DNA from 2 places in the Arthrobacter sp. TS-15 genome. Region 2 is predicted to be linked to the other one. Evidence: riboswitches for the same ligand, from Rfam matches in the RefSeq annotation. Region 2 holds a riboswitch; the other holds the start of a gene.
What was found. A riboswitch is a leader RNA that binds a small molecule or an ion and turns the genes downstream of it on or off. The one in region 2 is predicted to bind glycine.
Positions count from the first base shown of each region.

Region 1 (15,068 bases), on a different contig from region 2:
ACCAACCACGAGCCCGACTGCCCCCTCCGACGCCGCCCCTCGGCACCGCGCCTCGCCATTCCGGGGGTTCGCTGCCCAACATGCCGTTCGCACGGCATACTGCGCAGGGAACCCCCGAATCGGCCAGGAATAATCTCCCAAGCAAACGGACAAGTGCGCCCGGCCCCAACACTGGTGAGTGGAACGTCGGCTCCTGTGGACCTGGCAACCCGAGCGAACCCAACAGGCGAACCCGAGGGGCGAACACGCCGGGCTACTGCGAGAGGTTAGCTACACCCGGGTACAGCGGGTGCGCCTTCGCAAGAACCTCAACGCGGTGACGCAGCCCGGAAAGGTCGGCATCGGCGTCGGCGATCAGTACTTCGGCGATGATGTCCGCGACCTCCCGGAAGGCTGCTTCGCCGAATCCGCGAGTAGCCAACGCAGGGGTGCCGATGCGGAGGCCTGAGGTGACCATGGGCGGGCGCGGGTCGAACGGGACGGCGTTGCGGTTGACGGTGATGTCGATCGCGGCGAGCCTGTCTTCGGCTTGTTGGCCGTTGAGTTCGCAGTTGCGCAGGTCCACGAGAACCAGGTGCACATCTGTTCCGCCGGACACAACGGAGATGCCCTTGGCTGCCACATCTTCCTGGATTAGGCGCTCGGCCAGGATGCGGGAACCGGCCAGGACGCGTTCCTGGCGCTCACGGAACTCCTCCGAAGCGGCAATCTTGAACGCGACAGCCTTGCCCGCGATGACGTGCTCAAGTGGTCCGCCCTGCTGGCCCGGGAACACGGCCGAGTTGATCTTCTTGGCGATGTCGGCGTCGTTGGAGAGGATGATGCCGCCGCGCGGACCGGCGAGGGTCTTGTGCGTGGTGGACGTGGTGACGTGCGCGTGCGGGACCGGGGACGGGTGCAGCCCGGCGGCCACCAGCCCGGCGAAGTGGGCCATATCCACCATCAGGTAAGCGCCCACAGAATCAGCGATCCGGCGGAATTCAGCAAAGTCCAGCTGCCGCGCGTATGCGGACCAGCCGGCAACGATGAGCGCGGGCTTGTGCTCCTGGGCCAAAGCCTCAACCTCGGCCATGTCCACCGTGTGGGTGTCCTCGCGGACCCCGTACGGAACCACGTTGTAGAGCTTGCCGGAGAAGTTGATGCGCATACCGTGGGTCAGGTGGCCGCCGTGGGCGAGGTTCAGGCCCATGATGGTGTCGCCCGGCTTGATCAGCGCGTGCATCACCGAGGCGTTCGCCTGTGCACCGGAGTGCGGCTGCACGTTCGCGTACTCGGCTCCGAACAATGCCTTTAGACGGTCAATAGCCAGCTGCTCGATGACGTCGACGTGCTCGCAGCCACCGTAGTAGCGCTTGCCCGGGTAGCCTTCGGCGTACTTGTTGGTCAGCACCGAACCCTGCGCCTGCATGACAGCCACGGCCGTGTGGTTCTCGGATGCGATCATTTCCAGGCCGTCGCGCTGGCGACCCAGTTCGTCGTCGATCTTCGCAGCGATCTCGGGGTCCAGCTCGGCGAGCTGTGCGTCCAACGACGCCGACACCACCTGCTGGTAGTCAGTTACAGATACCGGGTTCACAGTTCTCCACCGTTCGTTGCAGCGTATTCTTCGGCCGACATGAGCGGCCCTTCTTCCGTTGCGGCCACCTTGAACAGCCAGCCTGCACCGTAGGGATCGTTGTTGATGAGCGCCGGATCGCTGACAACGGCGTCGTTGATCTCGGTCACCTCCCCCGTCACGGGCGAGTACAGATCGGACACGGACTTGGTGGATTCCACCTCGCCGCAGGTCTCCCCCGCGGTCACAGTGGAACCAACCTCGGGCAGGTCCACATACACAATGTCGCCCAAGGCATCAGCGGCAACCGCGGAAATCCCGATCCCCACCGGCCCGTCCCCATCGACGGCAACCCACTCGTGCTCAGCCGAGTACTTCAATTCAGCAACTACCTTGCTCATTCCAATTCCTTCTCTCTCTTCGAGTTTTTGTACAGTTGATGCCCTCAAAGGGGCCTCATAAGGGCGTTATGTGTACAAAAACTCCTATTTTTGGCGCTTGTAGAACGGCAGCTGCACAACCTCGAAGGCTTCTGCCTTGCCGCGGAGGTCGACGTCCACCATCGTGCCGGGTTTTGAATGTTCGACGTCGACATACGCCAACGCGATCGGGTAGCCGAGCGTGGGGCTTGGCTGGCCGGAGGTGACTTCGCCGATCAGGGAACCGTCCTTGAGGACGGAGTAGTGGGCGCGGGCAGCTCGACGACCGGTGCCCTTGAGGCCCACGAGCTTCTGGCCGAGGGTGGATCCGACGCCCGCGGCCTTGATAGCCGTGAGCGCGTCGCGGCCCACAAAGTCGCTTTCCTTGGCCAGGGAAACGACGGGGCCCAGGCCTGCGGCGTAGGCGTTGACGTGGCGGGAGAGCTCGTTGCCGTAGAGGGGCATTCCTGCTTCCAGGCGCAGGGAGTCACGGGCTGCGAGTCCGGCGGGGATAAGTCCGTGGCCTTCGCCTGCCTCGAGGAATGCTTCCCAGAGGCCAGGCGCATCGACGTTAGGGATGTAGATCTCGAAGCCGTCCTCGCCGGTGTAGCCGGTGCGGGCGAGCAAAAGGTCCTGCCCGTTGATGGAGACCTCCACGGCCGCGTAGTACTTCAGCTCGGTGACCAGAGCGTGCTGCTCTGTCGGGACCAGAGCAAGCAGGATCGCTTCGGCGTTCGGACCCTGCACGGCGATCAGCGATGTCTCGGCCGACGCGTCTTCCACCACGACGTCGAAGCCGGCTGCGCGCGCCAGCAGCTCCGAAGCAACCACCTCCGCGTTGCCCGCGTTAGGGACCACCAGGTACCTGTCCACGCCTTCTTCGGAGGGCCGGCGGTACGTAATGAGGTCGTCGATGATGCCACCGTCTGCGTTGCAGATCAGTGAGTACTTGGCTTTGCCCACCGCGACGGCGGACAGTTTGCCCACCAGCGCGTAGTCCAGGAACGCGGCTGCGTCCGGGCCGGACACCCAGACTTCTCCCATGTGGGAGAGGTCGAACAGGCCTGCCGACTTGCGGACTGCGTGGTGCTCGGCGAGCTCGGATTCGTATTTGAGGGGCATCTGCCAGCCACCGAAGTCGGTGAAGGACGCGCCGGCCTTTTTGTGTTGCTCGTAGAGAGCGGTGTACTTCTCAGACATGTGGGGAGTCCTTAGTTTTCAAAATCTTCGAGGGGCGGGCAGGAGCACACGAGGTTGCGGTCACCGGCGGCGCCGTCGATGCGGCCAACAGGAGGGAAGTACTTGTCCTGCTTGAGGTGGTGGACCGGGAAGGCGGCCTGCTCACGCGGGTAGTCACGGTCCCAGTCGGAACTCACGACGGCGGCAGCCGTGTGCGGCGCGTTGCGCAGCGGCGACTTCTCAACAGTGAAATCACCACCGGCCACCTGTTCGATCTCGGCACGGATAGTGATCATGGCTTCGATGAAGCGGTCGATCTCGGCAAGGTCTTCCGACTCCGTGGGCTCCACCATGAGCGTCCCCGCAACCGGGAACGCGAGCGTGGGAGCGTGGAAGCCAAAGTCGATGAGGCGCTTGGCAACGTCCTCGGCCGTGACACCCGTGCGTGCGGTCAGCTCGCGGAGGTCCAGGATGCACTCGTGGGCTACCAGTCCGCCCTCGCCCGTGTACAAAACCGGGAAGTGCTCATCCAGGCGGGAGGCAACGTAATTGGCTGCGAGCAGCGCGGACTTGGTGGCTTCGGTGAGACCCTGGCCGCCCATGAGCTTCACGTACGCCCAGGAAATCGGCAGCACACCGGCAGAGCCATAACGTGACGCCGAGATGGCCACCCCGTGTCCTTCCTCGTGCGCCGCTTTGTTCGCGTCGCCCGGCATGAAGGGAGCCAGGTGGGCCTTGGCAGCTACAGGTCCAACGCCCGGTCCGCCGCCACCGTGCGGGATGCAGAAGGTCTTGTGCAGGTTCAGGTGGGACACGTCGCCGCCGAACTTTCCCGGCTGGGCCAAGCCAACCAGGGCGTTGAGGTTGGCGCCGTCAACGTAGACCTGGCCGCCGGCTGCGTGGATCGCGTCGCAAACCTCGCGGACGTCGGCGTCGTACACACCGTGCGTGGACGGGTACGTGATCATGATGCAGGACAGCACGTCCTTGTTGGCCTCGATCTTGGCCGTCAGATCGGCATGATCAATAGTGCCGTCGGCAGCCGTAGCCACCACAACAACCTTCATGCCGGCCAGCACAGCCGAGGCAGCATTGGTCCCATGAGCCGAAGCAGGGATCAAGCAGACAGTGCGCTGCTCGTCGCCACGGGACAGGTGGTAGCCGCGGATCGCCAGCAAGCCGGCCAGCTCGCCCTGCGAACCGGCATTGGGCTGGATGGAGACCTGGTCGTAGCCGGTGATCTCCGTGAGGTCCGCCTCGAGGTCGATGATCAGTTCACGCCAACCGGCCGTCTGGTGGTCGGGAGCGAACGGGTGGATGGAAGCGAACTCCGGCCACGAGATCGCTTCCATCTCGGCGGTCGCGTTGAGCTTCATGGTGCACGAGCCCAGCGGGATCATGGTTCGGTCCAGCGCGAGGTCCCGATCGGACAGCTTGCGGATATAGCGCAACAGCTGCGTCTCGGAACGGTGCGTATTGAACACCGGATGCTGCAGGAAATCGGAGGTGCGGACCACTTCAGAGGGCAGTTCGAACCCTGCGGCGTCCCTTACTGGACCGGCACCAAAGGCGACGGCCACCGCGGAGAGGACCTCCGGCGTCGTGGTTTCATCAACGGAAACGCCAACGGTGTCCGCGTCGATGAGCCGCAGGTTGATGCCGCGGGCTTCGGCGGCGGCGATGACCTTGTCAGCTTTGCCGGGAACGCGGACGGTGAGGGTGTCGAAGAAGGCCTCGGAGACGAGTTCGCGGCCGGCCTTCTGCAGTGCTGTAGCCAAAACACGGGCGTGCCCGTGGACTGTTTCGGCGATCGCCTTCAGGCCTTCGGGACCGTGGTACACGGCGTACATCGAGGCGACGATCGCGAGCAGAGCCTGAGCGGTGCAGATGTTGGACGTGGCCTTCTCGCGGCGGATGTGCTGCTCGCGGGTCTGGAGTGCCAGGCGGTAGGCAGGAACGCCGGCGTTGTCCTTGGAGACGCCCACGATGCGGCCGGGAAGCGTGCGCTCCATGCCTTCGCGGACGGCCATGTAGGCAGCGTGCGGGCCACCGAAGAACAGCGGCACACCGAAACGCTGTGCGGTTCCGACGGCGACGTCCGCACCTTGCTCGCCCGGGGGCGTGATGAGGGTGAGCGCCAGCAAATCGGCGGCAACCGTTACCAGGGCACCGCGTTCCTTCGCATCAGAAATGACGCCGGAATGGTCGAAAACGCGGCCCGAAACGCCCGGCTGCTGCAGGACGATACCGTTGATGTCGCCGTCCGGAAGGCCGGCCGACAGGTCCGCAATCTCAACCTCGAAGCCCAGCGCCTCGGCGCGGCCCTTCACTATCGCGATGGTCTGCGGGAGGAGGTCAGCGTCCAGAACAGTCTTCCCGTCCTTGGCAGCCTTGTTCTTGTTGGCCCGGCGCATCAGCAACACGGCCTCGGCAACGGCGGTGGCTTCATCCAGCAACGAAGCGTTGGCAACAGGCAGTCCGGTGAGGTCCTGGACCATGGTCTGGAAGTTGAGGAGCGCTTCGAGGCGACCCTGGGAAATTTCCGGCTGGTACGGGGTGTAGGCCGTGTACCAAGCGGGAGCTTCGAGGATGTTGCGGCGGATAACCGGGGGCGTGACGGTGTCGTAGTAGCCCTGGCCGATCATCTGCACGGCGGTCTTGTTCTTCGAAGCCAGCTTGCGCAACTCTGTGAGGACCTGCACCTCGGTGAGGGCATCGTTCAGCTTCAGCGCTGTGTCCTGGCGGATGGAATCGGGGACCGCGACGTCCACCAAGCCGTCGACAGAGTCGTAGCCGATGGCCTTGAGCATGGTGTCAACGTCGGCCTGGCGACGGGCGCCGATATGCCGGTCCGCGAAGGCGGTGGGGGTTGATTTAACAGTCAAGAGGAACTCCATGATTCAGGCGCCCACTGAGCGCCACGATGATGTGGGGTTCCTCCCCGCTCTGTATTGGACCTGAGAGATTCCGCAGGGATGGTCTCCTGCTTGCACCGTCGGTGAGCCCGGTTGCCCGGACTGCTTTCCAGAGTTGCCTAACCGCGGCGGTACATGGGCCTGAGAGATTCCTGGGGAGGATTTGCTCCTACGGCGCCTGACTGGATGTACCGGCAGGACTCTCCCGCCGCAGATCAAAAGCGTTGCGTCACCATGAGTGACACGCTTCACACCATAGCGGGTAGTTTCGAAAAAGCGCAAGCAAGGTGCGGCTACTGGTGCATGGTCTCGTGAATCTGCAACGCGAACCAGAGTTGCGCCACCGTGGAGGTCTCACCCATGTCCAGCCCCGTCAGCTCACCGATTTTTCGTATGCGGTAGATGATTGTTTGCCGGTGCGCGAACAGGGCGGCAGCCGTCTTTTGCCAGGAACGCTGCGAGTTCAGATAGGTCCGCAAGGTGACGATGAGATCGCCGTCCTGGCTCTGCTCGTAGTCAAAATTGGGCCCAGCAGTCGCCGGACCAGCGCCGTTCCTTCCTCAAAACCCGTCATGCCCAACCACGATGGTCCCTGCGCATAGTGGGCGACGTCCAGCTTGTTGGCCTTGGCCGAGCCGAGAGCCCAAAGGGACTCCTGAAGAGCCCGTTGCAGCCCCGCAACGGCGGCCGGGGCACTGATGCCGATGACGGTTTCCGCGCCGGCGCAGTGCGCCAGGACGTCGTCGTCCGCATCAGCTGGGACCACCACATGCAGCCTGTTGTTCCGCTTCAAGGACGCTGACGCAACCCCGTGCCGCCACAGTTCGATGTGCACGCCAGCCAGCCCACCGCCGTCGTCCGCTTGCTTGACAGCGTCCAATTCCCTGGCAGCGTCCGCCGACATGGAGGCGAGCACGAAATCCCGGGCCGGCACCTCAAAAGCCGTCAGCCGGCTCTCCATCTCGGCCACTCCGAGGCGTCCCTCCATGGCCTGCATCAGGAACTCGCCGGCCAGCCGGTGGCGGCCTTCCAACGACAGGACGATGCGCGAAAGCTGCAGTCCCAGCACGGTCGCGGCATGGAGAAGTACGACGGCGTCCGGGTGCGGTTCGCTGTTGGGCAGCACCACCAGAAGCGCGTTTGCATGGGTGGGAATGTCCATGGTCAGCACGTGCCTGCCGCGGATCCGGTGCCACTGGAAGTTCTTGCCGGCCACAGAGACCCGGCCGGGAAGCGGGGCCCATTCGTCGGCCAGGAAGTCCGGGAGCCGCTGACCTTCGGGATGCCACGGATGCAGGCAGCGGCGGTCCACCACGAACAGCTCTGCGTCGAGCTCCGTGGCAAGCCGCTGGACAAGGCTCTGCCAATGATCCTCGGATGCCCCGACAGTCCGGAGTAGATCGTAGACCCGCGCTGTCTGCCGGAGTCGTCGGGATTCTTCCACCAACGACGCCTCAGCAACCGAGCGGGCGATCGCGATGAACGGCAAGGGATACGGGATGTTGAGCAGGGGCAACGGCAGCCTGTCGCAAGCGGCCAGGAATTCCGCGGTCAGGGGCGGCGCGTGCATCTTCTCGCCGATGGCCAAGGCGCTGGCGCCGGAGTCCATCAAGGCTTCGGCGAGCGCCACTTGCCCGTCAGCGTCAGCTGGAATCGAGAGGCCATTGGTCATCATGAGCTCGCCGCCTGTGACCCATTCCCAGAGCCGTGGCAGGTCCGAGGTGTGGGCCCACGTGATGCGGTTGTCGGCGCCGCCAGATCCGGCCAGGAGCGTGAGGCCAAGCTGCGGCTCGGCGACGAGTTCGGCGACGGTGATTGCCATTGGTGGACTCCTGTTCTGTACGTTGATGGGGCGCTTTAGACAAAGGTATAAGAGACTTCATCATTTGTATTCAAAGTGCAGATAGCCGGAGTGACGCGGGTCACCAAGAATTGAAGTACTTACTCCCCCCGCTCCCCAAGAGCACTCACGAGAGAGGGTTGCAATGAGCGCAACAAGCAACCTCATTGACGATGCCCCACTGACCACGTTTCACAAGAAGCTGACGTTCTTCGCCTCCGGCGGACCGTTCATTGATGGGTATGCCCTATCCATCATCGGCATCGCCCTGATCACCATGACGCCGGGGCTGCAGCTCAGCACGGCTGAAATCGGTTTGATCGGCGCGGCCAGCTTAGTGGGCATTTTCTTCGGCGGTGCCGTCTTTGGGTGGCTCACCGACAAGATCGGCCGGCACAAGATGTACATAGCCGATCTCATCGCGCTGGCCGTCTTCTCCCTCTTGAACGGCTTCGCGACCGAAGTGTGGCAGGTTGTCCTGTGCCGCTTCTTCCTTGGAATGGCCATTGGCGCCGACTACCCCATCGCCACCTCCCTTCTGGCAGAGTTCCTGCCGAAGAAGCACCGCGGCCGTCTGCTGGGCGCCACCTTCGTGGTCTGGGCCGTTGGCGCGGCCGTCGCGTACGCCGTCGGTTATCTGCTTCGGGACATGGGTCCGGACGCCTGGCGCTGGATGGTCGCCAGCCCTGCGATCTTCGCCATCATTACCCTGCTGTGCCGTCTCGGCACCCCAGAGTCGCCTCGCTGGCTGCTCTCCCGAGGCCGACGTGATGAGGCTGACGCAGTCATCAAGAAGGTCTACGGGCAGCAATACGGGCTGAGCGATATCGCTTCTGACAGCGAGGGTCCCGCCAAGCAGGGCCGATTCCTGGATATCTTCAGGGGCCAGTATTGGAAGCGCACGTTGTTTGTCTCCATCTTCTGGACGGCCCAGGTGATCCCGCTCTTCGCCGTCTACACGTTCGCCCCGGACCTTCTGGCATCTTTCGGGATGCACGGCGACGCCAACCTCTACGGGGGATCGTTCCTGATCTCCATGTTGTTCGTGGTGGGTGGCATTCCCGGCCTCTGGCTCGTGGAAAGAATAGGTCGACGCAAGTTGCTCCTTTGGAGCTTCGGCGTCATCGTGGTGGCACTCGCCATCCCGGCCTTCATTCCCGACGTCCAGGCCGCACCGCTGTTCATCGCGTTGGCGATCTTCGCGCTGGCTTCCGGCGCCTCCAGCTTCCTCGAAGTTGTCTACCCCAACGAGCTCTTCCCTACGGAGGTCCGCGCAACGGCAGTGGGCTTCGGCACGGCAATCAGCCGCATCGGCTCGGCGGCCAGCACGTACTTGATGCCCATCGCCATTGTGAGCTTTGGTGCCGCCGGTTCCCTGCTCATCGGCGCCGTCATCTCTCTGGCTGGCCTGATAGCGACGTTCTTGCTCGCGCCGGAAACGGCCAACAAGTCCCTCTCAGAACTCACCAGTAAAAAGAAGCCGGGCACCCCGGAGTCCCACAAAGTAACCGAAGGATCCCTGTCATGACCACTCACCAGCCCATTGGCCCCGTCGATGCCACCAAGGTTCCCCGCTTCGCAGGATTGGGTACCTTCGCGAGGCTGCCGCAGATCGATCGCGTTCCCGACTACGACATCGCGATCGTCGGCGTCCCGTTCGACGGCGGTACCTCCTACCGTCCCGGCGCCCGGTTTGGCCCGGCCGCAGTCCGCGAGGCCTCCCGCCTGTTGCGCCCCGGATACCACCCCGAGCTGGACGTCGAGCCGGTCAACGAAGTCCAGGTCGTGGATGCCGGCGATATCGCGTGTACGCCCTACGACATCAGCCGGGCAGTGCGCGAGATCGAGGAGCAGGCCCGCCCGCTGATCAGCCAGGACAAGAAATTGATCTCCATCGGCGGCGACCACACCATTGCCCTCCCCATGTTGCGGGCCCTCAACACAGTGCACGGCCCCGTTGCACTGCTTCACTTCGATGCCCACCTGGACACGTGGGACACCTACTTTGACCAGCCGGTCACTCACGGGACCATCTTCCGCAGGGCCTTCGAAGAGGGGCTCCTGATTGAAGACAAATCCATGCATGTAGGCATCCGTGGCCCGGTTTACGATCGCAACGACTTCCTTAAGGACCACGAGTTCGGCTTCCAGATCATTCGCTGTTCTGACCTGGATGTCATCGGCGTCCCGGCGGCCATTGACCAGGTCAAGCAGCGGTTGGGCGATACTCCCGTGTACGTTTCCATCGACATCGACGTCCTGGATCCGTCCTACGCACCGGGCACTGGCACGCCTGAAATGGGCGGACTGCATTCCCGCGAACTTCTGGCACTGCTCCGCGGCCTGAACGGCATCAACATCGTAGGCGCCGACGTCGTTGAAGTAGCGCCCGCCTATGACCACGCCGACATCACCAGCGTGGCCGCGGCAACCGTGGTGTTCGACCTGCTGGCTCTCATGGTGAACAGAGGGAAGGGCGCAAGGGTTTCCCAGCGCGATCTGGAAGCAACGTCCGCCTGATCCGGAACGCCCAAGCTGGAATCCAGTGGGGGTCCGGCGGCCAAAGACACCGCTTGACCCCCACGTGAAACCCCGGAGTGGTAGTTTGATCTCTGCTGAGGCAGACACCCGCACCCAATCGGAGGACCATCCATGTTTAAGGGTTTCAAGGACTTCATACTTCGCGGCAACGTGATTGAGCTGGCCATTGCCGTCGTCATCGGCAGTGCCTTCACCGCTCTTGTCGGAGCCTTCACCAACCACATCATCAACCCCGTGATCGCTGCCGCCGGCGGCATGAACGCCGAAGGACTGGGCTTCAAGATCTGGGAGAACAACCCCGCTACGTTCGTTGATTTCGGCGCCGTGCTGACCGCCCTGGTGACGTTCGTGATCACCGCGGCCGTGGTGTACTTCATCTTCGTGGCACCCATGAACAAGATCAACTCCCTGGTCAAGGACCGGCTCTCCACCGAGGAGCCCGAGGAGGAGCCGCTGCCTGCAGATACTGCGCTGCTGGCCGAAATCCGCGATCTCCTGAAGGACGCGGCCGCCGCCCGCAACGCAGGCCAGGGTTCGGACCTCGACCCGGACCTCGATTCGGACCGCATCCACTAGGCCCCGCTCTCCGCGATCGCCCCTTTCCGGTTGCTTCACTGAACCCGGTTGCTTGAAGAACCCGGCGTTCTCCTCGCGAGAACGCCGGGTTCTTTGCGTTCACTGGGCTGTCCCCGGAACGTGACGCACAGGCAATCGGTTCGAAACAGGGGCAGGGCAGCATGAAAGCATGAAGCCCAACCCGAGCACTCCCGTCACCGCGGACCTCCTCTGTGATGTCTGCGGCCAGTTGCCCGAACCGCCCAAGGCCCGCCTCACCCTCGCCAACATCGCGGTCATGCTTCCCATCGAGCTCCTGGTCCATGCCGCAGTGGTGGAAACCCATCTGCCCTACGTGGCCAAGGTCCTGTTGCTGGCGGTCACGGCCACCGTGCTGGTCATCTGGGTGGCTGAGCCGTCTGCCGCGAAGGTTCTGCGGCGTTGGCTGCACGGCGCAGCCCTTCACCGGCGCAGGCAGCTTCATCTGGCGCCCTCGCTGTGGCGCGCGCGTACCCTGCTCCACGACCAGCCGGGATCACTGCAGAAAATCACCCAATCACTCGCGAAGTTGGACAGCAACATCCTCAGCCTGCATGTCCATGTGACGGCCGGAGCCGGTATGGAGGGTGCGGTGATGGACGAGTTCGTGCTCTCGGCACCGGGGAGCGTCACCGAACAGGAACTGCTGAAGGCACTGCACGACGGCGGCGGGCGTGAGTCCCAGGTTTGGCCCACCACCGCACTGGCCATGGCCGATGGCCAAACCAAGGCGCTGAGCCTCGCCACAAGGGTCGCCGGGAATCCGCAGGAACTCCCCCTGGCTGTCGCCGAGCTTCTTTCCGCGAAAGTAGTTCCCATCGATCCGGAACGCCCGGGCAGCGAGGCGACAACCGGCGTCGGGCCTTCAACAGACATCCTCAAGATCCCGACGGCCTGGCATGGACCACTGGTCTTCTCTCGTGCTGGCGAGCCGTTCACTCCGGCAGAATCGGCGCGTGCGCACCGGCTCGCCGAGCTGGCAGAGATTCTGGCATACAGTTCGGCCTCAACGGAGGGACAGCGGGGTTAGGCAGGGCGCCGCAACGGGCTCGGTCACATTCGGCGGGGAGCCCAGGTATACCAAAACCCTTGACAGTGCCGCACATCACATCTAGTTTTGTTTTTGGGATCCCAAAGCGGGATCCCAAATGATCCCGCTTCCGGCTGTGGTTCCGCCCCATCGATGGGCAGGCCCACAACAGCTGCCGCCGGCGCGGGTCAGGCTGCAGCGGTATCCCGCCCGGCTCATCCCCCCAAGACATTCCATCCCGTTGACTCCTAATGAAGGAGAAGCTGTGTCTCCCCAAAACACCCAACTGGCAACCGAGGAAACCCAGGAGAACGAGCCCACATCCGGCAAGAACGGCGTGCAGCGACGCACGAACGTCCGCTGGAAGCTCTTCATCCTGCTTCTGGTCCTCGTCGCGGTCAATTACATAGACCGTGGTTCCATCTCCGTAGCCCTCCCCATCATCCAGAAGGAATTCAACCTGCCTCCCGAGCTCGTCGGGCTCTTGTTGTCGGCCTTCTTCTGGACCTATGCCCTGATGCAGATCCCCGTCGGTTGGCTGATCGATAAGTTCGGCCCCCGCAAAATGGTCACCGCTTCCTGCATCGGCTGGGGCGCGGCCACGGCCGCTTCCGGTTTCGCTGGCGGATTCGTCAGCATGTTCATCGCCCGCCTGGGTATCGGCGTCACTGAAGCCGGCGTCATGCCGGCAGGTGGCAAGCTCAATGCCATCTGGATGCACAAGAAGGAACGTGGCCGCGGCGCCACCATCCTCGACGCCGGAGCTCCCCTTGGCGCGGGCCTGGGCGGCATCCTCATCACCTGGCTGATCGCGTCCACCGGCAGCTGGCGGATGTCCTTCATCATCGCCGGAGCAGCCACCATCCTCATGGGCCTTGCAGTCTGGTGGTACATCCGCGACAACCCCCGCCAGCACAAGGGCGTCAATGAGGCAGAAGCCGCCTACATCGAGGCTTCCCACGCCGAGGACGATGCCGAGGCCGCAAAGGAAGGCGCCCAAGGCAAGCGCGCGCTCCTCCCCTACTTGAAGTTCCGGTCCTTCTGGGCCATGTGCTTCGGCTGGCTTGGCTTCAACGGCGTCTTCTACGGTCTGCTGACCTGGGGTCCGCTTTACCTGGCACAAGCCAAGGGCTTCGACCTCAAGACCATCGGCTGGTCCACGTTCGTCATCTTCGGTGCCGGCTTCGTCGGTGAAATCCTCGGCGGCATCATCGCCGACAAGTGGCGCGCCTCCGGCGCATCCGCGAACCTCGTCATGCGTACGCTGCTGGGCATCTCCAGCGTCGTCGTGGTGAGCGGCCTCGTAGGTGTCACCATTGTCGCGGACCCGATCACCGCCGTCGTGCTTCTCTCGGTGGTCCTGTTCTTCCTGCGCTGGGTTGGCCTGTTCTGGTCCATCCCGTCCATCCTTGGTGGCCGGACCAACGCCGGTGTCCTGGGCGGTGCCATGAACTTCAGCGGCAACATTGCCGGATTCGTCACCCCGATTGTGGTAGGCCTGATTGTCGGGGCCACCGGCTCCTACACCTGGGCACTGCTGTACTTTGTTGGATCCGCCGTCATCATGGGCATCTCGGTGCTGGCACTGGATTACAACAAGCGACTCCCGGTCTGACTCGCATCGACCGGTCCGGCCGGACGGTCCTGAACCGCCGGATGGCCGGATGCCCGTCGGGTCGCCGGGCGCACTGCCTCACACATCACGAATTGGAGCTGGACATGCTTGCCGCAGAAGACACGAAGAACACTGACCGCCCCCTCCGGGAGTCTGTGCGTGACACGCTCCGTTCCAGGATTTTTGAGGGGCACTATGCGCCCGGCACCCGGCTGGTGGAACGCGATCTCGCCGCCGAATTCAATGTCTCCCGCCTTCCCATCCGCGAAGCCCTGAGGATGCTCCGGCAGGAGGGCCTGATCCGCGACCGCGCCGGCCGCGGCTCCGAGGTCAGCGGGCTGAGCCCCAAGGACGTGGAAGATCTCTTCGATGTCCGCCAATCCCTTGAGGTGCTTGCCTGCCGCCTGGCCGCCAAACGAGCCACCGTGACAGATCTCGAACACCTCCAAGGCCTCCTGAACGAGGCCGACCGCTGCCTGGCCAAGGGCTCCATTCTGGAAGCCCACCGCGCCAACAGCGAATTCCACGATGCCATCACGCGCATCGCCAACAACGATTTCCTCCGCTCCGCACTGGAACCCCTGCAGGGACGCATGCATTGGCTCTTCCGCCATGTCAGCGACCTCCCGGAACTCATCCAGGAACACCGCGACCTCTACGCCGCCATCGCCAGTGGCGATCCAGACCGCGCCGCCGCGCAATCGGCGTCGCACATCGGCAAGTACCGCGAGCAGTTCCCGCAGGAGTCCAGCGCGACGGAGCCCAAGCTGCAACGGAAGAAACCATGAAACTCCTGGTCATCAATCCCAATATCAGTGACGACGTCACAGCCCTGATCGAAGCCGAAGCACAGCGGTCGGCGGGTCCGGATACCGAGTTGATCGTGCGGACCGCCGGGCACGGCGTCGAATATATCGAGACGCGCTTCGAGGCACTGATCGCTGCGGGTGCGGTTGCCGAACTCATCGCCGAATACGGGCACGACGGCGGCACTCACGCCGGGGACGAACCCGGCGGAACCGCGGTGGACGGCGTTGTGGTGGCTGCCTTCGGAGACCCCGGCATGCCGGCCTTGAAAGAGCTGGTGGACGTACCGGTCATCGGCATCACCGAGGCCGCCCTGTGCGCAGCAGCACTGCAAGGCCACAGGTTCTCCATCATCGCCATTTCGGACCGCATACAAGCCTGGTACCTCGACTGTGTTGAACGATTCGGCTTCGGTGGCCGCCTGGCCTCCATTCGCTCCATCAACCAGAGCCTGAACTCGATCGGCTCCGTACAAGCCGATTTCAAGGAAACCCTCTTGGCACTTAGCCGGCAGGCCGTCGACGAGGACGGCGCCGACGTCGTGATCCTCGCGGGTGCACCGCTCGCCGGACT
Region 1 covers NZ_SDXQ01000012.1:82,060-97,127, reverse strand. Annotated here, with positions in the region: gene glyA (serine hydroxymethyltransferase) at 254-1,576, opposite strand; gene gcvH (glycine cleavage system protein GcvH) at 1,573-1,956, opposite strand; gene gcvT (glycine cleavage system aminomethyltransferase GcvT) at 2,041-3,174, opposite strand; gene gcvP (aminomethyl-transferring glycine dehydrogenase) at 3,186-6,038, opposite strand; glycine riboswitch at 6,188-6,286, opposite strand; gene EU811_RS24085 (helix-turn-helix domain-containing protein) at 6,362-6,547, opposite strand; gene EU811_RS05370 (PucR family transcriptional regulator ligand-binding domain-containing protein) at 6,532-7,890, opposite strand; gene EU811_RS05365 (MFS transporter) at 8,054-9,436, shown strand; gene speB (agmatinase) at 9,433-10,428, shown strand; gene mscL (large conductance mechanosensitive channel protein MscL) at 10,561-11,025, shown strand; gene EU811_RS05350 (amino acid-binding protein) at 11,195-12,073, shown strand; gene EU811_RS05345 (MFS transporter) at 12,339-13,688, shown strand; gene EU811_RS05340 (GntR family transcriptional regulator) at 13,793-14,476, shown strand; gene EU811_RS05335 (aspartate/glutamate racemase family protein) at 14,473-15,068, shown strand, end outside.
Region 1: another riboswitch for glycine. It lies ahead of gcvP (aminomethyl-transferring glycine dehydrogenase); the one in region 2 lies ahead of gcvP (aminomethyl-transferring glycine dehydrogenase).

Region 2 (15,068 bases):
CCGTCGCAGCCAACGAACCATACAAATCAACCCGCAGCGAAGCCACCGAACCCAGGACACCAGCGTCCTTGAGCTCCCGGGCAAACACCGCCCCGGCCCGCATCGGCCCCACAGTATGAGAACTCGACGGGCCAATACCCACAGTAAACAGATCGAAAACGCCAACAGCCATGGTCGGGATTCCTTAACAAAGCTTGAAAACGGTCCGGCAGATGGTCCTACCGGAGGGCCGCCCCCCCCCCCCGTGTGCCGGTCAGCCCGGCGCCCAATTCGGGGTCTAGCTGCAGAACATGCCGTGCGCACGGCACAGCCCGCAGCGAACCCCCGAATCGGACTCGGTCGGGGTGGGAGTTAGGAGAGGTCTCCGCCATTCTTGGAGGCGTATTCCTCGGCCGAGAGCAACGGGCCCTCGGACTCGGCGGCGACCTTGAACAACCAACCGGCGCCGTAGGGATCGTTGTTGATCAGGGCGGGGTCGGATACAACGGCGTCGTTGATCTCGGTGACCTCACCGGTGACCGGCGAGTACAGGTCAGAGACGGACTTAGTGGACTCAACTTCGCCACAGGTCTCGCCAGCGGTCACCGTGGAGCCAACCTCGGGGAGGTCGACGTAAACGATGTCACCCAGTGCGTCGGTGGCAACCTCGGAGATACCAACGGACACGGAGTTCCCGTCTCCGCGTGAAACCCACTCGTGCTCGTCGGAGTACTGAAGTTCGGGCGCTACTTTGGGCATTCTGTTTCCTTTACGTGTAGTGGCTACATCTAATTGTGTCGCGTGTGGGCCGTCTGAGTGGTTGGCCTGGCGGTGTGGCACCGAATTCCTCCGCGTGCTGCTCCTTCGTCGCTTTGACGCACGCTTCCGGAATCCGCTCCCCCACCGCACGGCCACGCGAGTCCGGCCTCCGGCAGCATGCTCCCCACCGTCCCCCTCGCCTCGCAAGCTCGGCCAGGGAACCCGGACGGCGTGGCCCCCGTGGAGCATCGCGTCCGCTCAGCGGGCGCACATGCGACCGAGCATGCAGAGGAGGTCGGACCCGCCGGCCGAAGGCGACTGATTCAGCGAACCCGCTTGTAGAACGGCAGTGCGACCACTTCGAAGGGCTCAGTTTTACCCCGCAGGTCAATATCCAGCGCGGTGCCCGGCTCAGCGAAAGCGACGTCGACATACGCCAACGCTACCGGGTAGTCGAGCGTGGGGCTGGGCTGGCCGGAGGTGACTTCGCCAATCACTGCGCCGTCCTTGAGGACCGGGTAGTGACTGCGTCCGGCACGGCGACCGAGGCCCTTCAGGCCAACGAGTTTCCGTCCGCTGGTGGAGCCGGCGCCGTCGGCCTTCAGTGCAGCCAGTGCGTCCTTGCCGACGAAGTCGCCTTCCTTGGACAATGCCACTACGGGACCGAGTCCTGCTGCGAAGGGGTTGCCTTCACGGGAGAGCTCGTTGCCATAGAGGGGCATTCCGGCTTCGAGACGCAGGGAATCGCGGGAGGCGAGGCCGGCTGGGGTGAGTTCGCCTTCATTCGCGGCAGCCGCAATCGCCTGCCACAGTGCGGCAGCTGATTCGTTGGCCACAAAGATCTCAAAGCCGTCTTCGCCGGTGTAGCCGGTGCGGGCGAGCAGCAGGTCTTGCGTGCCGCCGTCGAACGTGAACGGTACTTCCACCGCCGCGTAGTACTTGAGTTCGGTGACCAGTGCGTGCTGTTCGGCGGGCACCAGGCGGAGCAGGATGGCTTCGGCGAGGGGACCCTGCACGGCAATCAGCGAGGTCTCAGCGGAGGCGTCTTCAACTACGACGTCAAAACCGGCGGCGCGCTCCTGCAGCGCGGACGCCACAACCGCAGCGTTGCCTGCGTTCGGTACCACCAGGAATTTGTCCGAGCCTTCTTCGGTAGAGGCCCGGCGGTAGACGATCAGGTCATCGATGATGCCGCCGTTTTCCTGGCAGATCAGCGAGTACTTGGCCTTGCCGACGGCCATGGCGGAGATCTTGCCTACCAAGGCGTAGTCCAGGAACGCGGCGGCCTCGGGACCGGTGACCCAGACTTCGCCCATGTGGGAGAGGTCGAACAGGCCTGCGGCCTTGCGGACGGCGTGGTGCTCGGCCAGTTCGGACGAGTACTTGAGGGGCATCTGCCAACCCCCGAAGTCGGTGAAGGACGCGCCGAGCTTCTTGTGCTCTTCGTAAAGGGCTGTGTAGTTCTCAGTCATTTCCGGAACCCCTTAGTTTTCGAAGTCTTCGATTGGCGGGCAGGAGCAGACCAGGTTGCGGTCGCCAGCTGCGCCGTCGATGCGGCCAACGGGCGGGAAGTACTTGTCCTGCTTGAGGTGGTGGACCGGGAAGGCGGCCTGCTCGCGCGGGTACGCACGGTCCCAGTCGGAACTTACGACGGCGGCAGCCGTGTGGGGCGCGCGGCGAAGCGGAGAATCCTGCACGGAGAAATCACCGTGGGCAACCTGGTCGATTTCGGCACGGATGGTGATCATGGCCTCGATGAAGCGGTCGATCTCGGCAAGGTCTTCCGACTCGGTGGGCTCCACCATCAGGGTTCCGGCAACCGGGAACGCGAGCGTGGGGGCGTGGAAGCCGAAGTCGATGAGGCGCTTGGCCACGTCCTCAGCGGTGACGCCGGTCTTGGCTGTCAGTTCACGGAGGTCGAGGATGCACTCGTGGGCCACGAGTCCGCCTTCGCCGGTGTAGAGGACCGGGAAGTACTCGTTGAGGCGTGAAGCGATGTAGTTCGCAGCGAGCAACGCGGACTTGGTGGCTTCGGTGAGACCCTGGCCGCCCATGAGCTTCACGTACGCCCAGGAAATCGGCAGAACGCCGGCAGAACCGAAACGGGAGGCGGAAATCGGGACGTCGTTGCCCTCAGTCCAAGACGCGGCATCACCGGGCATGAACGGAGCCAGGTGTGCCTTGGCCGCTACCGGGCCAACGCCGGGTCCACCGCCACCGTGCGGGATGCAGAAGGTCTTGTGCAGGTTCAGGTGGGACACGTCGCCGCCGAACTTGCCCGGCTGGGCCAAGCCAACCAGCGCGTTGAGGTTGGCGCCGTCGATGTACACCTGGCCGCCGGCCTCGTGGATGGAGTCGCAGACTTCGCGGACGTCGGCGTCGTACACACCGTGCGTGGACGGGTAAGTGATCATGATGGCCGAGAGGGCGTCCCGGTTAGCTTCGATCTTGTTCTTGAGGTCAACGTGATCGATGGTGCCATCCGGAGCGGTGGCAACAACCACTACCTTCATGCCGGCGAGCACTGCCGAGGCAGCGTTGGTGCCGTGCGCGGAAGCAGGAATGAGGCACACGTTGCGCTGATCATCGCCGTTGGACAGGTGGTAGCCGCGGATGGCCAGGAGGCCAGCGAGCTCACCCTGCGAACCGGCATTCGGCTGGATGGACACCTGGTCGTAGCCGGTGATCTCAGTCAGCTGCGCTTCGAGGTCGGTGATGAGATCACGCCAACCCTCGGTCTGCGAATCCGGAGCGAACGGGTGGATCGAGGCGAATTCCGGCCAGGAGATGGCTTCCATCTCTGCCGTGGCGTTGAGCTTCATGGTGCAGGAGCCCAGCGGAATCATGGTGCGGTCCAGCGCGAGGTCGCGGTCAGAGAGCTTGCGGATGTAGCGCAGTAGCTGGGTTTCGGAGCGGTGCGTGTTAAACACCGGGTGCTGCATGAAATCGCTGGTGCGCTCCACGGAGGATTCCAGGGCGAAGCCTTCAGCGGTTTCGGTTACCGAAGCACCAAAGACTTCAAGGAGACCGCCGACAATCTCAGATGTAGTGGTCTCGTCAACAGACATACCCACGGTGTCAGCATCAATGCCGCGGAGGTTAATGCCTTTGGCCTCAGCGGCGGCCACGATCTCCGCAGCCTTACCGGGGACGCGGACGGTGATGGTGTCGAAGAAGGAACCGTGGAGGACCTCGACGCCGGCCGCCTTCAGGGACGCTGCAAGGGTACGGGCGTGACCGTGCGCGGTCTCCGCGATCGCTTTCAGGCCTTCAGGGCCGTGGTAAACGGCGTACATCGACGCGACGATGGCCAGGAGCGCCTGCGCAGTACAGATGTTGGAGGTGGCCTTCTCGCGGCGGATGTGCTGCTCTCGGGTCTGCAGCGCCAAGCGGTAGGCGGGGACACCGGCGTCGTCCTTGGAAACGCCAACCAGACGGCCGGGCATGGAACGCTCCAGCCCCTTCTGGACGGCCATGTACGCAGCATGCGGGCCGCCGAAGAACAGCGGAACGCCCAGTCGCTGCGCGGAACCAACGGCGATGTCGGCGCCCTGCTCACCCGGAGGGGTGATGAGCGTCAGGGACAGAAGATCTGCAGCCACGGTGACCAGTGCGCCGCGTTCTTTGGCTGCGGCGATGACGGCGGAGTGGTCGAACACGCGGCCGGAGACACCGGGCTGCTGCAGGACGACGCCGTTGATGGCGCCTTCCGGGAGACCAAGCGAGAGGTCAGCAACCTCAACCTCGAAGCCGAGTGCTTCGGCGCGGCCCTTCACGATCGCGATGGTCTGCGGCAGGCAGTCGGCGTCCAGGACGGTCTTGCCATCCTGTGCGGCCTTGTTCTTGTTGGCACGGCGCATCATCAGCACGGCCTCGGCAACAGCGGTTGCTTCATCCAGAAGGGACGCATTGGCAATCGGCAGGCCAACAAGGTCCTGGACCATGGTCTGGAAGTTGAGGAGCGCTTCGAGGCGGCCCTGCGAGATTTCCGGCTGGTAGGGGGTGTAGGCGGTGTACCAAGCCGGAGATTCCAGGATGTTGCGGCGGATCACCGGCGGCGTCACGGTGTCGTAGTAGCCCTGGCCGATCATCTGAACGGCAGTCTTGTTCTTGGAAGCGAGCTTGCGCAGCTCAGCCAAAACTTCAACTTCACTCAGTGCGTTCTGAAGGGTGAGGGCAACGTCCTGGCGGATATCGTTCGGGACGGCGGTGTCGACCAGCGAATCGACGGTGTCGTAGCCGATGGACTTGAGCATGGTCTCAATGTCGGCCTGGCGGCGGGCGCCGATATGCCGATCGACGAAGGTGGTGGAGGCAGAACTAACCGTCACGAAGGAACTCCATTACTTGGGCGGCGTTTGGGTACGCCACAGCGGCTGGGTTCCTCCCCGCTCTGTATTGGACCTGAGAGTTTCCGCGCGTTGCGTGAACAACCATCGCTTGCACCGTCGGTGAGCACAGCACCCGTTCGCCCGTGGGTGGGCTGAGTACCTGCTGCTTTCCAGAGTTGCCTCGCCGCGGCGGTGCTTGGGCCTGAGAGATTCCTGGGGAGGGTTTGCTCCTACGGCGCCTGCATCACTTGCCTGCAGGACTCTCCCGCCGCAGATCAAAGGCATGTTCAGTTGTGTATGGGCGCCATGTAGGGCACGCCACAAGAGTTAATTGTCCTACGCTCGGGCCTCAGCAGCAAATGGATGAGCTGCTACTTCCGCAGGCGTTCAAGGACCCCCAGAAGGATTTCGACGTCGGCCTCCCGCCCGGCGTTGCCGCCTTCCTGGCCGCCTTCAAAGATCGCGTTGAAATAGAGTCCGTCGCCCATATAGCTGACAGCCTTGGCAACCTCTGGTCCGACGTCTTCTGCCAGCACGTCAAGCCACCGCTGTTGAATTGCGGCAAACCTGCGGCGGGTTTCCTCGTGAGCCACCTCAGCCAGCCTGGTAGCGGCGACGAATGCCCGGTCCATGGGCGTATCTGCCCAGAGAGAGGACCTGATGAAGTATGCCGCTGAACCATCCGGCGCCGCCTTCATGAGTTCAGTATCTTCATCGGCCAGCAGGTCCAGGCGCTCCAAAAGGGCCGTAATCAGCGCTTCCTTGTTGGGGAAGTGGTAGAGCAGTCCGCCTTTGGACACGCCTGCCCGCTTGGCGACGGCGTCGAGTGTGGCAGCCCGCTCCCCTACTTCTATGAGGAGGGCTTCAAAGGCATCCAGGACGGCGTCCCGGGCAATTGGTTTTCGTGGCATGTATCCATCATTCCCTAAAGGTTCATGGGGGCTATAGTTGAAACTGTACCGTCTGGACGGTATAGTTGAATCCATGTTCTCGCCGTCCTCAACCCAAGCACCCCGTTCCGCTCACCCCGTCAAGGGCCAAGCGGCACCGTGGCGCGACTGGACGGCCTTGGCACTCCTGATGTTTCCGGTGCTGCTGGTGGCCGTCGACAACACCGCGCTCACCTTTGCCTTGCCGGAGATTGCCCGCTCCCTGAATGTCGGAGGCGTGCAGTTGCTGTGGATTGTTGATGCGTACCCGCTGGTCCTCGCAGCACTGCTCGTCTCCATGGGCAACTTGGGCGACAGGATCGGACGACGGCGGCTGCTGCTGATCGGCAGCACGGGCTTCGCGGCGGTGTCGGCTGCTACAGCATTCGCGCCGTCCGCTGAATGGCTGATCGCCGGGCGCGCCGGTCTTGGTGTCTTCGGCGCCATGTTGATGCCTTCCACGTTGTCCTTGATCCGGAACATCTTCACCGACCCCAACCGTCGCCGCTTGGCGATCGCTGTCTGGGCAGCCGGGTTCTCCGGTGGCGCCGCCCTTGGCCCGATCTTTGGCGGCTGGCTGGTGGAGCACTTCTGGTGGGGCGCCGTCTTCCTGGTTGCAGCATTCCTACTCCTCCCCCTGCTGGCTTTCGGCCGGGTCCTGATTCCGGAGTCCAAGGACTCCAACCCGGGACGTGTGGATGTGCGCAGCATCGTTCTGTCCGTCGTCACCATGGCGCCGTTCGTATACGGGATCAAAGAATTCGCGGTTCATGGTTTCGGAGCCTCCGCAGCAGCCTTCATGGGCTTTGGCGTGGTGATGGGCATCCTGTTCGTGCGTCGCCAGCAGCGGATCGAGAACCCCATGTTGGATGTTGCCTTGTTCAAGAACAAGGTGTTCAGCACGGCCATCGTGGCGAACGTGCTGTCCCTGTTCTCCATGACGGGTTTCATCTACTTCTTCGCACAGCACTTGCAACTCGTTGAGGGCCAGTCCCCCATGGAGGCCGGTATCGCCATGATTCCCGCCCTCCTGGCCACGGTCATCGCCGGACTACTGGTGGTGCCATTGGTCAAGCGCGTGCGGCCAGGGTTCGTTGTGGCCGCAGGCCTGACGCTCAGCGCTGTGGGTTATCTGATCGTCGTAGTGGGCGATCACGGCAGCGGCCCCGTGTTCCTGTTGTCGGCGCTCACCGTGTTGGCCGTGGGGGTTGGCGCGGCGGAGACGATCTCCAATGACCTCATCCTGGCATCGGTGCCGGCCGACAAATCCGGCGCAGCCTCGGCCATCTCCGAGACCGGCTACGAGCTGGGGTCGCTCCTGGGAACGGCAGTACTTGGCTCCATCCTCACGGCGTCCTACCAGCACAACCTGATCATGCCGGACGGCATCTCCGAGCAGGCCGCCGGGAATTCCGGTGAAACCCTCGCCGGCGCTGTTGATGCGGCGGCCGCACTTCCGGCCCCGTTGTCGGAGGCGTTGACACATGCCGCCCGGACAGCTTTCGAGTCCGGCGTCCACATCACTGCGGCGATTGGGCTGGTACTGATGGCTGGCGCGGCAGTGCTCGCCGCCGTCGTGCTCCGGCGTGTGCCGAAGGCGCAGTAATAGGCAGAGCGCCGAAGGCGCAGTAATGCCGTTGTGAGGCCCGCTCTGCATGGTTCCGTAGGGACTTGCCATGCAAACCGGGCCTCACAAGGCTTCGGTCGGCGCCGCTTTTTTGTCGACGCCGGCAGTCAGCTGGTCGATTCTGTCGAGGGCTTCGCTGAGCTGGCTGACTGTGTTCCACAACTCCGGGTGTTGTTCCCTGACTTCCTCCAACGTGGCGCCGGCGGAGGTCAGGGATGCGAGGTCGAAGCTCACGTTGGTTCGGGCCCCGGCTATGGCTGCCCGGAGTGCCCCGAAACCCACTACGACGTCGGCGATCAGCGCAGGATTGCCGTTGGCGGCGAGCCACCCGAGGTCTTCAATGGCATCAATGGCCCGCTCCCCGAGCACCGCTGATGCCCTGGCGGCATCGACGGAGGCTTGATGGATGGCCTCCTCGCGTTCAGGTCCGGGATCCAGGCGGAAAGCCGCGCCGAAGGCATTGGAAGCGGAAGCGTCGTCGTCGGCTAGTTGCAGGGCAGTTTGCCGGAGTTTGAGGGCACGGGAGTGAATGCCGTCGAGCTGTTGGTGCTGCGACTTTTCCGGCTCGGTATATCCGGCCACCATGGACGTCAACGACGCCGCGATGGAGAGCATCACCCCGGTTCCGGCACCGCCTCCCGGGGACCCGCTGGATTCTGCCAGCGCCTTGGTCCACTCCTCAACAGTGGACAGCTGTGTGGTGACTGATTCGGAATGGTTCATGCCCTCCAGTGTGCCGGGGCTTCCCAGACTTTGCATTTATGGGCTGGATACACTGGCCAAACTATGGCGTCGAACGAAAAGGGCAAACTCATGACCATTGACCTCGAAGAGCTTTACAAAGACCTGCACGCCAACCCCGAACTGTCCTTTCAGGAGACCCGAACAGCCGGGATCGCTGCGGGACATCTTGAAGATCTTGGCTTCACCGTTCATCGCAATATCGGAAAGACCGGCGTTGTTGGTGTTCTGGACAATGGGCCCGGACCGGTGGTGATGCTCCGGGCTGACATGGATGCGTTGCCGGTCAAGGAAACAACGGGTTTGGACTACGCAAGCACTGCGATGGGTGTTGATCATGAGGGCAAAGACATGCCTGTCATGCACGCCTGCGGCCATGACGTGCATGTGAGCTGCCTAGTAGGCGCGGCGGAGGTTCTGGCGGCCCGGCGTGATGAGTGGCAGGGCACCCTGATCGCCCTCTTCCAGCCGGCCGAGGAATGGGGCGGCGGGGCAGCAACCATGGTTGCCGACGGGCTGTATAACGTGGTGCCGAAACCAGATATCGTCCTGGGCCAACATGTTGCCCCGTTCCCCGCCGGCTGGTTCGGCATCCGGCCCGGCGTCACCATGGCGTCCGCCGATTCCCTCAACATCACCCTGCACGGACGAGGTGGCCACGGATCGCGTCCGGAGACCACTGTTGACCCGGTGCTGATGGCAGCTGCAACCACCGTGCGGTTGCAGGGCATTGTGTCGCGTGAGCTCGCCGCCAGTGACTCCGCGGTGGTGACTGTTGGGCAGATTCATTCAGGAACCAAAAACAACATCATCCCCGAAACAGCAACTCTAGGCCTGAGCGTCCGCACCTTCAGCGATGCCACAAGGGACAAGATCCTCGGTTCCATTGAGCGCATTGCCAAGAGTGAATCCACAGCTTCAGGCGCGCCCAAGGACCCTGAGATCAAGTTTGAAGAGCATTTCCCGCTGACCGTCAACGACCAAGCTGCGACCGGCAGGGTGTCCGCTGCCTTCAAAGCAAAGTTCGGCGAGGCACAGATCATGGACCCTGGCCCGGTGTCCGGAAGCGAAGACGTTGGAGCCCTGGCGAAGGCCGCCGGAGCTCCCCTGGTTTTCTGGTTCCTGGGTGGCGCCGAACCTGCCCTGTTCAAGGAGTTCGCCACAACAGGTCGGCTTCCGGAGGACATTCCCTCTAATCACTCGCCGTACTTTGCTCCCGTCATTGAGCCGACGCTGGCTCGCGGAACCGAAGCGCTGGTGACGGCTGCCCGGGAATTCCTGACGTCTACATCGTAGGGTGCCGGAGCCTTACTACGGCCCACTCGAACAAGGAAAGGCGCTGCATGCGCAGCGCCTTTCCTTGTCGAATTTCGATTCGGTCCGGGATTCCTATCAGCGGGATACAGCCGACTTGCGCGCATCCTCAACAGCCCGATTGGTCTCCTCCATTATGAGATCTGCGTTGATTGCGGCTCCTGACATGACACCTGCGGCTGCGGAGGCCATCACCTGGCCCATGAGGTCGGTGACGTTTCCTGCAGCGTAGACACCCGGCACTGACGTGGCACCACCCATTGGATTGACCTCTACGTGGCTTCCCACCCCCATGGGGTGCTCCACCGTGGGGACGCCCAGGGATTCCAGCACGGCAGACCTGGCCTCCAACCGTGGGGCGGTGACTACAGCTTCCACTGGGATGGTGGTTCCCGATGCCAGGATGACACCCGCCAAAGCGTCGTCAGTTACTTGGAGGGCCTGGACTTTGCCGTCCACTACGGTGATGGAACGGGCAGCCAACTGCTCCCATTGTTCTTCCGTCGGCTCCACCACATCATTGAGGAACAAGGTGATGTTGGAACTCCATTGGCGGAACAGCAACGCCTGGTGCAATGCCATCGGCCCTGACCCCAGGATCCCGATCGCTTTGTTCCGGACTTCCCAGCCGTGGCAATAGGGGCAGTGCAGGACATCTTTGCCCCACCGCCCACGAAGGCCTTGCACGTCCGGGAGTATGTCCACCAGTCCGGTGGTGACCAGCAAACGGCGGGCTCTCACCGTTCGTCCGTCTGCCAGATCCACCTCGAAGGTGGGTTCGGATCCGTTCGCAGGGCCGGCCGTCGAGCGTGCCCCGACTACGATGCCGGACACTATGTCCACTCCGTACTGGATCGCCTCCGCGCGTCCGAGTTCCAGCAGTTCCTTGGGATTGATTCCGTCCCGCGACAGGAATCCGTGCACCCCGGCCGCGGGAGCATTTCGCGGCTCGCCGGCGTCGATGACGAGGACGGACCGTAAGGCCCTGCCGAGGGTCAGCGCGGCACTCAAGCCAGCCGCGCCACCTCCCACCACTACGACGTCATACTCGTCCACCGTTCCGATGTTCTCGATTTCCGTACCCACAAGTGCCTCCACGTATCCAGCGGCCCTGCGCCGCTTCTTCTATGGTTTGCCAGAAGGCAAGAAACAGCAAGGAAGTTTGCCAATATGGCAAACTGGGGAACATGGCTACCGATTTCAGCACCATGCTCGACGCCGTCGGCCCTCGCCTGCGCGCCATGAGGACCCAACGCAACGTGACCCTTACTGAAGCTTCGGAAGTAACAGGCATCTCCGTGAGCACGCTCTCCCGGCTGGAGTCAGGTCAACGCAAACCGACCTTGGAGCTTCTTCTCCCCATTGCGCGGCTGTATCAGGTCCCCTTGGAAGAGCTTATTGATGCCCCCGAAACGGGCGATCCCCGCATTCATCTCAAGCCGCACGTTCACGAGTGGGGAACGGCCGTTCCCCTCACGCGACGCCCTGGCGGCATCCAGGCCTTCAAGATGGTCCTCAGGGGTGGCACGGGCAAGGAGACTCCCACACCGCAATCACATGAGGGCTACGACTGGGTGTATATCCTCAACGGCAAGCTCAGATTGGTCCTAGGCGAGAACGACTTTGTCCTGAAACCGGGCGAGGTGGCGGAATTTGATACCCGCACACCACACTGGTTTGCCAGCGCCACCAAAGAGCCGGTGGAGCTTCTCACTCTCTTCGGGCAGCAGGGCGAACGGCTCCACGTCCGGGCACGGCCCAAGCGCTGAGACGCGCAACACTGGCAGCTCAGCACTCAGGCTACGAGGCCAACCATTCGCGGGCGCTCCGACGTCGGCTGTCCGGCTCAATGGCACGCTCCTGCTGATTGATCTCCGCCCAGACCTCATCGAGGGATAGTCCCAGAACCTCGGCGATCGCAGCAACAGTGGGGAACGCGGGCGTCGCAACCCGCCCTGATTCGATCTTTCGAAGCGTTTCGGGCGACACTCGAGCATCCAGAGCCGTTTCCAGCATGGAGCGTTCACCCCGCGCTCGACGCAAGAGAGCTCCGAGGCGTTGTCCGCGCTCGGCCTCTGCGGGTGTAAGCGGCAACCTGACCATGGATCCAATTGTAATACCGGGATAATATGGCCGGGATAGTTATTGGTTGCTACATGAAAGGTCCCGCATGATCGAGATCCTGAGCCACTCAGAACTAGGCCGGGCCAAGGAAGCCGGCGCTCTGGTCGCCAACATTTTGCACACGCTGAAGGGCCGCGCAACGGTAGGAACGAATCTCCTGGACATTGACAGGTGGGCCAAGAGCATGATCCTCGAGGCCGGGGCCGTCTCCTGCTATGTGGACTACGCCCCATCCTTCGGTCGCGGACCATTCGGGCACTACATCTGCACTGGCGTCAATGATGCCGTCCTGCACGGGTTACCCACGGATTACAACCTGGCCGAGGGCGACCTCCTGACCCTGGATCTGGCAGTTTTGAAGGACGGAATCGCGGCCGACTCTGCCATCAGCTTCATCGTTGGCGAGTCCAGGCCGGCTGAGAGTGTGGCCATGATCGAAGCAACCGAACGTGCCTTGCGCGCAGGCATTGAGGCCGCCCGGCCGGGCGCTCGAATCGGCGACCTCTCCTATGCCATCGGCTCAGTCCTCAGCGAAGCCGGATACCCCGTCAACACCGAGTTCGGAGGCCACGGCATCGGCTCAACCATGCACCAGGAGCCGCACGTTCCGAACATGGGCCGCCCCGGCCGAGGGTACAAGCTACGGCCAGGACTCCTACTGGCCTTGGAGCCCTGGGTGATGGCCAACACCTCCCAACTGGTCACCGACGCCGATGGCTGGACGCTCCGCAGTGCGACCGGTTGCCGCACTGCCCACAGCGAGCACACCATCGCCATCACCGAAGACGGCGCCGAGATTCTAACCCTGCCCACCGTGGCTGCTTAGACGCTGGCCCAAGGTTAGATTCCCGCCATGCGCGGTTTCAGCTGGCCGCTGGATCCACATTCCGCGCCTTCAGCAGGCAAAGGTTCCGACTGCTGACCCGACGACGAGCGAGCCACATCCAAAGCACACTCATTCGACATTGCTACAGGTGGCGCGGATTGTAACGGCTGGGCGCGGACATGCCCCGGCAGTGGAGGCGCCTTGGATACATAGGCGTGGCCTGTGGGTGTGCTGATCTGGAGCGTGTGGCCGCCTTGTTTGTCCCCGGTCACCCTCTTGCTGTTCCATCCGGGGTTTTCTTTGGTGTGGTTGCAGGCTTCGCAGAGTCCTGCGCCGTTGTTAGGTGTGGTGGTCCCGCCGGAGCGCCAGGGGACCACATGGTCGATGTGCCGGATGGGCGCGTCGCAGAAGGGGGTGCGGCAGGTGTCGTCCCGGGCCTCGATGTATCGTCGGAGCCGGGGTGGGAAGAGTCGGGCTTTGGAGTCCATGTTCAGGAGTTCGCCCGTTCCGGGTGCCGTGTAGAGCCGCCGCAGCCACACGGTGAAGTCACGGTCCGGAACTGGTGAGCCTGCCTGGCCGGTCGCCAAACCACTTGCTTCGTCTGCCTGAGGTTCACGAAGTAGTTTCCTGGCCCACTGGGCCGGGACGATTCCATAGCCTTTGAGCCGGGCCGGTTCGCTGTCTGCCTGAAACAGGGTCCGGTCCGTCATCACGAGATCGAGGTTGATGCCCGCGACCCCGCCCGGGGTTCCGGTAACGCGTTCGACCAGGGTGTCAGCCATGACCTGACCGCGGGAACGGCAGTCACCGCCGGCCCGGGCAGTATCAGCCTCACGGGTCAGCGCCGCATACGCCGCGACGCCTCGGGCCACTGGCAGGAGGGCGGTCAGGTAGGTCATGGTGTCCGGGGCGGGTCGCAGGCTCACTGTCCGTTCGGTGGCTGCTTGACTGGCGCGTTGGGCCACCGAACGGGGATCACGACGATACGCGGCAGCCTTGACCGCGGCGATGATGGCCCGGTCGCCCTTGCCTTCGAAGGTCCCGGTGTCCGGGGCGAGTTCCTCATCCACCGCGCACCGGTCCTCCACGGACAGGCACGCTGTTTCCTTGACCAGCAGCATGGCCCGCCACTCATTGAGCTGGCCTGATTCCAGGGCGGCCAGGGTGCGGGGCATCTCCGTCACCAACGCTCTCGCCAAGCCCAATAACCGGGGACCCTTATTGGGAGACTCCCGCCGGGCCAACGCCAGCTGCGCCCCGACACCCTGGCCACGCTCGGACGCAGGAACACCAGCTCGGGCCTGTTCAGCCCGTTGGGCAAGATCAAACGCCACAGCAGCCCGCGCCTGCAGGCCGGTGATGGCCGACTTCAGCTCCTCCAACCCCCGGAGCTGATCAATCAGCTCTCCACTGGAGCCGGCAAGCGGAACAGAGCCAAGGAGCGCGACGAGGTCAGACACCCGGGGCGATGAATGGCCTGACACAGGCCCCGTAGCAGGGAGTGCGGAGTCGGAGTGCCCGGGTAGAGCTTCCCAGGCGCGCCCGAGCTCATCGTGTGACGGCGTCTGCGTGGCCCGGATCTGCTCCATGCCCCAACTCTTCCAGCACGCAGCAAGCGCTATAAGACCACAACTCCCGTATGTGGAAACCAGGGCCTATGTGGAAAACAGGGCCCGTGCGGAAAACACCCCGCAGCAAGCCCAACACCCACGTCACCAGACACCCACCCCCGGACCCCGGGATACCCAGAGACCCGGACCCCAAAGTACCCATAGGCCAGTCACATATGAACGTCATTCATTTCAGGCCTTGCGCCCGAGCGTGACTCACGACATACTAAATGAACACTATTCATTTAGTGACTGTCGTCTCACCGGAGTACCAATCACACCATGATCGAACTGACGCGCCTGGATGGCCCGGCCCCCAACGCCACGGCACGCCCGGCCCCCAACGCCACGGCGCCCACGGCACCTTCGGCCCCCAGGGGCGGCAGCATGCTCCGCAGCACCAAGCAATAACCTTCGGCCATCTAGAAAGGGCCTTACATGAGCCAGACAATCCGACGCAGCGGCAGTGAAGCCGCGAAGTCGCATGACATCAGCGGCAAGGGACTGAAGACGGGGCAGTTGGGGCTCCTCGCCGTCGTCGTTCTTGGCATCTCCACCATCGCCCCGGCGTACACCCTCACCGGCGCGCTAGGCCCAACTGTCAACGAAGTCGGGCTGCAATTGCCTGTCATCTTCCTGATCGGGTTCATCCCGATGATCCTGGTGTCCTTGGCGTACCGGGAACTCAATGCAGACTCCCCCGACAGCGGCACCACCTTCACATGGGTAACCAAAGCCTTCGGACCGTGGGTTGGCTGGATGGGCGGCTGGGGTTTGCTGGCCGCCAACATCATTGTTCTGTCCAACCTGGCGGGCGTGGCCGTGGAC
Region 2 covers NZ_SDXQ01000001.1:186-15,253, forward strand. Annotated here, with positions in the region: partial or broken gene EU811_RS00005 (serine dehydratase beta chain) at 1-172, opposite strand, end outside; gene gcvH (glycine cleavage system protein GcvH) at 352-738, opposite strand; gene gcvT (glycine cleavage system aminomethyltransferase GcvT) at 1,062-2,210, opposite strand; gene gcvP (aminomethyl-transferring glycine dehydrogenase) at 2,223-5,069, opposite strand; glycine riboswitch at 5,250-5,347, opposite strand; gene EU811_RS00025 (TetR/AcrR family transcriptional regulator) at 5,441-5,980, opposite strand; gene EU811_RS00030 (MFS transporter) at 6,054-7,604, shown strand; gene EU811_RS00035 (cyclodeaminase/cyclohydrolase family protein) at 7,689-8,348, opposite strand; gene EU811_RS00040 (amidohydrolase) at 8,439-9,662, shown strand; gene EU811_RS00045 (NAD(P)/FAD-dependent oxidoreductase) at 9,759-10,766, opposite strand; gene EU811_RS00050 (helix-turn-helix domain-containing protein) at 10,868-11,449, shown strand; gene EU811_RS00055 (helix-turn-helix domain-containing protein) at 11,481-11,783, opposite strand; gene map (type I methionyl aminopeptidase) at 11,851-12,630, shown strand; gene EU811_RS00065 (HNH endonuclease) at 12,645-14,219, opposite strand; gene EU811_RS24530 (hypothetical protein) at 14,523-14,651, shown strand; gene EU811_RS00070 (APC family permease) at 14,679-15,068, shown strand, end outside.